Regions from separate parts of the Janthinobacterium sp. GW823-FHT01H08 genome, predicted to be linked through region 1. Evidence: predicted binding sites of a transcription regulator. Region 1 holds the regulator's gene; each other region holds the start of a gene.
The links. Region 1 encodes sigma-54, which starts transcription at its own class of promoters, with help from an activator protein. Its sites were predicted from a motif close to TGGCANGNAANCTGCTTT; they were not measured.

Region 1 (2,263 bases):
GCGCGCACCATCTCCAGCGACAGGGAATTCAAGGCTTTCGGACGGTCGAGCACGATGTGGCCCGTGCGGTGGCGGATGGAAATCTGGACGAGGTCGCTCATGGCAGGCAGGAAAGAAGTGAAAGTGCAAACATTCTAGCGCCTGCGCGGCGAACATTGCGTTTCGCTGGACGCAAAAAAGGGCGCAATGTGCGCCCTTAGTTGATCACAGCCGGTTGAAAGTCGCGGGCCGCTTAGGCGGGGGCGAATTCTTCTTCCGAACTGTCTGGCAGATGCTTGATCGCCTCTTTACCGTGCCCTTGCACTTTGGTTTTGTATTTCATCACTTGCCTATCGAGCTTGTCGATCAGGGTATCGATCGCGGCATACAGGTCGTGCGCCAGGCTTTCCACATAGACAGTTTTGCCACTCAGACGCAGGTTGACTTCGGCCTTTTGACGTTTTTCTTTCTCTTTGAGGTTATCCACGGTCAGAATCACGGCGATATCGATAACTTGATCGAAATGACGTTTCACGCGCTCCAGCTTCGTTTGTACGTATTCACGGATGGCTGGTGTCACTTCGAGATGATGTCCGCTGATGGTGAGATTCATACACACTCCTAAAGATGATCGGGTTCGTGCGGTCCATCGTATCCGGCCCGCAGAGGAACCGAAAAAAACTTACAAACACTTACGCAGGCTCACTGGCGGAATTTTTAACGCTTCCCGGTATTTGGCAACAGTACGTCGCGCAATCACCATGCCTTGTTCCCCCAGCATGTCCGCAATCTTACTGTCGGATAAAGGATTTTTAGGGTCTTCTGCTCCTGTCAGTTGCACGATCAATGCCCGTATCGCCGTCGATGACGCTTCGCCCCCCGCTTCGGTGGCGACGTGGCTACCAAAGAAATATTTCAACTCGAACATGCCGTGCGGGGTCAGCATGTACTTTTGAGTTGTTACCCGCGAGATAGTACTCTCGTGTAAACCCAGTGTATCAGCTATTTCACGGAGCACAAGGGGGCGCATGGCAACGGCCCCATGCGAGAAAAAGTTCTTTTGTCTTTCTACTATCGCCTGCGCCACGCGCAGAATCGTGTCGAAGCGCTGGCGCATATTCTTGATCAGCCACTTGGCTTCCTGCAACTGTGCACCCATGGCGCCCTCGCCCTTGCCCTGCTTGAGCAAGTTGGCGTACATGGCGTTGACGCGCAGGCGCGGCATGACGTCGTTGTTCAGGGTCACTTGCCAGCCATTGCGCGCGCGCTTGACGACGACGTCGGGCACCACGTAATCGGACACGTCCGCAGCGAACACGGCGCCCGGATGCGGGTTGCACTGGCGAATTACCGTCTGCGCTTCACGCAAGTCTTCATCGTCGCAATCGAGGGCTTTTTTCAGCTTGTTGAAATCGCGCTGGGCAAACCAGGCCAGGTGCTTTTCCACGATGACGAGGGCCATGCGCCGCGTCACCATGGCAATGTGCGGCAAGCGCTTGATTTGCAGCGCCAGGCATTCGGACGCATTGCGCGCGCCCACGCCGGGCGGATCGAAACTTTGCAGCAGCGACAAGGCCGTGCGCATCTCGTCGGCATCGATTTCCAGCTCTTCCGGCAGACGCGCCAGGATGTCGTCGAGCGACTCTTCCAGGTAGCCATTGTCGTCGAGCGCGTCGATGATCAGCTCGACCAGCGCGCGGTCGCGCAATTCGAGCACCGTCACGCGCATCTGCTCCATCAGGTGTTCGCGCAGGGTGCAGTGATGGGCCTCCAGTTGCGGGCGGGAATCTTCGTCGTCGGGCGCCTTGCCCCGGCTCGCTTCGCTCCAGTCGCTGTCGCCGCCATCCGCGGCGGCCGGGCCCTCGCCCGCCTCGCCGTCAAAGGTTTCCGCTTCGGCCGGCGCCGCGGGCGCCTCCTGGCCTGGCGGCTGGGGCGGCGCTTCGGCCGGCGCGGCCGTGGAGCTCAAGGCCCCGTCGGACAGCAGGCGCAGCGAACGGTCGAGCGGATCGTCGAGGCGCTCGAGCAAGGGATTGTCCGTCAACAGTTGCTCGAGTTCCTGGTGCAATTCCAGAGTAGACAATTGCAACAGGCGTATCGATTGCTGCAACTGCGGCGTCAGTGCCAAATGCTGCGAAGTGCGCAGCTGCAATGATTGTTTCATTGGCTTACATGCGGAAGTGTTCGCCCAGATAGACCCGGCGTACCGACTCGTTCGCGATGATGTCGTCGGGGCGCCCCGACGCCAGTACCGAGCCCTGGTTGATGATGTAGGCACGGTCGCAAA
Region 2 (2,263 bases), 1.4 Mb from region 1:
CGCGCACGATGTGCGCAACGACAAATCGCTGTACCAATATGTGCAGGACTTGAAGAATGAATTCCTGCGCAATGCCGAGCCCATCAACAAAGTGGCGTTCGACAGCAAGATCCATGTGATCCAGCATGCGCTGGGCTTGCATACCTCGATCTCGCGCGTGCAGGGCGGCAAGCTCAAGGCCAAACATGAAATCCGCGTGGCGACCATGTTCAAGGAAGTGCCGCTGGAATTCCTGCGCATGATCGCCGTGCACGAACTGGCGCACGTCAAGGAAAAGCAGCACGACAAGGCCTTCTACAAGCTGTGCACATATATGGAACCGCAGTACCACCAGTACGAATTCGACGTGCGCCTGTACCTGACCCAGCTCGACCTGTCAGGCCAGCGCCTGTGGTCATGAACTGCTGCGCATGACGGTCTGCGCATGAAGTCCACGTGAAAATGCCGCCCGGCATACACTGGGCGGCATTGTTCGAGTGCGCTGGCTAGTCAGCATGGCCGCCCGGTAAAACGGGCGGCTTTTTTACAGGCGCGCCGGCATGGCCGGCACCATGCTCAGGCTCAGGCGGCGTTCTTGCGGCGAAGCATGAAGCCCAGCAAGCCCAAACCGCCCAGCAGCATGCCGTAGGTGGCCGGTTCCGGCACGGCGCTCACGCTGGCGGCGATATTGTCGACCTGGAAGGTATGCAAGGCGCCTTCCTTCCACGTTGCCGACAACAGATTGCTGAAACCCGTAAACGTGTAGTCGGCGAAGGTGTGGCCGCCGCCGAGGGTGAAGGTCTGGCTCACCGTGCCGCCGCCCACCTGGTGGCCGACGAAGGTCACGTCAAAGGAACCGGGCAAGCTCACGAAGTCGGCCAGGCTGATCGAGCTCAGCGAGAAAGCGCCGCCATCGGCACGGCTCAGGGTCGTCGTCGACAGGAGCGTCGCACCGAGACCGGCCGAACCGGCGTAGGCGAGGCTATTCTGGTGTGCCGAGCTCAGCAGCCCGAAACTGCTGTCGAAGTTGTAGCCGCCTTCGGAGTAGGACTTGAACACGGAACCGAAGTAGCCGGGTTGTTCCAGCGGATCGAAGCCGATGATGGTGGTTTGTGCGTGGGCGCCGCCAGCGCTGGCCAGAATGGCGGCGACAGCGGTCGCTCGCAAGAGGGTCATAGGTTTCAAAATAGCATCCTTTCGAGATGATGAAGTAGCGTGGTTGTGGCAACTTGAAATGGACCGGCACCTTTTTTTGGGAGTCTGTACAACGCTCGTCGGTGTCCGATATTCCTAACTTTGAACCATGCCAGTAGACCACAGCCATGCTTAAAAATCATCTTCATTTTCAAAAAAACATGCTATCACTGCAATTTTTTTGCCATATTTTTATTAATTAACTCATCAGGCCCGATCAATTTTCCCATGCGGAAATAAAAAAGCCATGCAGTGCGTACTGCATGGCCCTTGCAAGCGGCAGGGAAAATAGTTGCCTGGCGGCATACGCACCGCCAGGCGAAAACGGCATTACGGCGCGCACTCCTTCAGGCGCTGCACCAGCGCTGCAGGATCGGCGTCGGCATTGAGGAACGCCGCGTGCTGCGGACGGATGAAACCCTGCTCCTTGCCGTTTTGCACGAAAGCAATCAAGCCATCATAGAAACGGTCGACATTGAGCAGGCCGATGGGCTTGGCATGCAAGCCCAGCTGGGCCCACGTGAGCATCTCGAACAGTTCTTCCAGGGTGCCATAACCGCCGGGCATGGCGATGAAGGCATCGGACAGGCTGGCCATCATCGCCTTGCGCTCATGCATGTCCTTCACGATGAACTGGCGCGTCAAGCCCATGTGGCCCACTTCGCGTTCCACCAGCTGGGTGGGAATCACGCCCGTTACCTCGCCGCCCAGGCGCAGCACTTCATCGGCGATCACGCCCATCAGGCCCACTTTTCCGCCGCCATACACGAGCGAAATATTTTCCGCCACCAGCACGCGCGCCAGTTCGCGCGCCGCCACGGCATAGTCCGGCGAGACGCCCGCGTTGGCGCCACAGTACACACATAAAGCCTTGATCACAGTCGTCCCTACCCTTTCAATTCATCGATCGCCGCCTCGACTTCGAGGCGTTCCTTGGCGTCCAGTGCCACGCACTCGGCCGCCTTTTCATACAAGGCCAGCGCTTCCGCCAGCTTTTTCTTTCCATCGAGCATATTCAATGCGCGCGCATATTCGCTGTGCGCGAGCGCCGAATACGGCGTCAGGGCCAGCGCCGTCTTGAAGTGCTGGT
Region 3 (2,263 bases), 200 kb from region 1:
CGCTGCCAGCATGGGCTGATGGCGTTGCAGGGAGGTCTGGCTGCCGTGCGCGGCAAAATGCGCGCAGACTTCGAGCAGGCTGTGGGCGGGATAGATGCAGGCATCGCTGACGAGCGCCGCCTCGTCCGCATTCGCCTGCGGCAGGATGAAGGCGCGTGGCGCACCCGCCGGGCTGCGCTGCATGGCAAAGGTCATGGCCAGGGCGCCGCGGATGGGCCGCAACTGGCCAGAGAGCGACAGTTCGCCCGCGAATTCGTAGTGATGTAATTGGTCGCCCGGCAACTGGCCCGAGGCGGCCAGGATACCCAAGGCAATAGGCAGGTCGAAGCGCCCCGATTCCTTGGGCAAGTCCGCCGGCGCCAGGTTGGCCGTGATGCGCCGCGCCGGCATCTCAAAGCCGCAGTTTTGCAGCGCGGCACGGACGCGGTCGCGCGATTCCTTCACTTCCGTATCCGGCAGGCCGACTATCGTAAATGAAGGCAAACCGTTGGCAAGGTGGACTTCGACACTTACCTCGGGCGCTTCCATGCCGGCCAGGGCGCGGCTTTTCAGGACGGCCAGACTCATCAGACTCCCCTGTGGCGCGGGCGCGGGCAGTCTCAGTCTAGCGCGTGAAACGCCGTCAGGCTTGAGCTATGCCAGCAAGGCCGTCAATAACGTGGTCTGGCTGGCGTCACCTTACAACCTTACACCTTGGCCTTGGGCTCGTTCAGACGCGTTTCCAGTTCGATCAGGCGCAATTCCAGTGCGTCGAGCTTGGCGCGGGTCTTGGCCAGCACTTGCGCCTGAATATCGAATTCCTCGCGCGTGACGAGATCGAGGCGGGCGAAGCCCTGGGTCATCATCGATTTCACGTTTTTCTCGATATCCTTGGCCGGCGAGTTCTCGATGGCCTGGTGGATCTTGCCTTGCAAGTCGTTAAAGAAGGTATTCATGTCCATGTTCAGTCCTTTTATGGTGCGGCATGTGCATCGCACCATTGCGGTGCACAGCGGTGTTAATCTGGTGCGAAAATAGGCAAATCCACAACGCTTCAGCAGCGTATTTCCGCATGCCCAGCGGCTTGCAGGGTATGTATGGCCGGAAACGCACCTGTCAAGGTGGCAAGAGAGCTGGCACGTATTCTGCTAAAGAAGGTATGAACGCTTTGTGATCTCCAGCCAAGATTTTAAACCTCAACCGCTTTAAAAGTTCAATAAAAGGGAATCGCCATGAAGAATCTGTCCAAGAACATGACTTTAGCTGCAGCGTTGACGCTGGCCATGACCGCCTTGTGCGGCAGCGCCATGGCCCAGGATGCAGTGGCGGCGCCTGCTGCGGCCGAAGCCGTACCTGATAACGTGGTGAGCTACAACGTGGCGCTGACCAGCGACTACCGCTACCGTGGCGTGTCGCAAAGTCGTCTCGACCCTGCCATCAGCGGCGGCGCCGACTATACCCACAACCCGACGGGTTTGTACGTGGGGACCTGGCTGTCGAGCATCAAATGGATCAAGGACGGCGGCGGCGATACCAACCTGGAATGGGATATCTACGGTGGCAAACGTGGCGAGATCAGCAAGGATTTCACCTACGATGTGGGCGGCCTGTACTACTTCTATCCCTCGAATGGGCTGAGCACCAACGCGAACACCTTCGAACTGTACGGCCAGCTCGGCTATGGCCCGGCCTACATCAAGTACTCGCATTCGACCAGTAATCTGTTCGGCGTGCCTGACAGCAAGAACAGCGGCTACCTCGATGTGGGTGCCAACGTCGATGTGCACGATGGCTACATGCTGAACCTGCATGCCGGACGCCAGAAGGTCGCGCACAACGATTCCCTCAGCTATAACGATTACAAGATCGGCGTGACCAAGGATTTCGGCGTGGTGACCGTGGCTCTGGCCGCCGTCAAGGCCAACATCACGTCGCTGGCACCGAATGGCAAGAATCTGGCGAAATCCGGTCTCGTGCTGACCGTATCCAAAACCTTTTAAGCGAGACTGCCATGAAAATGATTACTGCAATCATTAAGCCGTTCAAACTGGACGAAGTACGCGAAGCCTTGTCGGCTATCAATGTGCAAGGCATTACCGTCACCGAAGTCAAAGGTTTCGGCCGCCAGAAAGGCCATACGGAACTCTACCGTGGCGCCGAGTATGTCGTTGATTTTTTGCCAAAAACCAAGATTGAAGCAGCCGTCGATGACGCCATTGTCGACCAGGCCATCGAAGCGATCGAAGGCGCCGCGCGTACCGGTAAAATCGGCGACGGCAAGATT

Region 2: the regulator sigma-54 is predicted to act here: its motif matches at 1,343-1,360, upstream of AC3RCG_RS10020 (PEP-CTERM sorting domain-containing protein).
Region 3: the regulator sigma-54 is predicted to act here: its motif matches at 1,114-1,131, upstream of AC3RCG_RS04550 (TorF family putative porin).

The regions. Positions count from the first base shown of each region.
Region 1 is NZ_CM179504.1:816,475-818,737, reverse strand. It holds gene AC3RCG_RS03640 (enoyl-CoA hydratase/isomerase family protein) at 1-101, opposite strand, end outside; gene hpf (ribosome hibernation-promoting factor, HPF/YfiA family) at 233-592, opposite strand; gene AC3RCG_RS03630 (RNA polymerase factor sigma-54) at 662-2,140, opposite strand; gene lptB (LPS export ABC transporter ATP-binding protein) at 2,145-2,263, opposite strand, start outside.
Region 2 is NZ_CM179504.1:2,234,515-2,236,777, reverse strand. It holds gene AC3RCG_RS10025 (YgjP-like metallopeptidase domain-containing protein) at 1-400, shown strand, start outside; gene AC3RCG_RS10020 (PEP-CTERM sorting domain-containing protein) at 562-1,155, opposite strand; gene AC3RCG_RS10015 (LOG family protein) at 1,504-2,049, opposite strand; gene AC3RCG_RS10010 (tetratricopeptide repeat protein) at 2,061-2,263, opposite strand, start outside.
Region 3 is NZ_CM179504.1:1,021,349-1,023,611, forward strand. It holds gene AC3RCG_RS04540 (YifB family Mg chelatase-like AAA ATPase) at 1-567, opposite strand, end outside; gene AC3RCG_RS04545 (accessory factor UbiK family protein) at 687-941, opposite strand; gene AC3RCG_RS04550 (TorF family putative porin) at 1,212-1,979, shown strand; gene AC3RCG_RS04555 (P-II family nitrogen regulator) at 1,991-2,263, shown strand, end outside.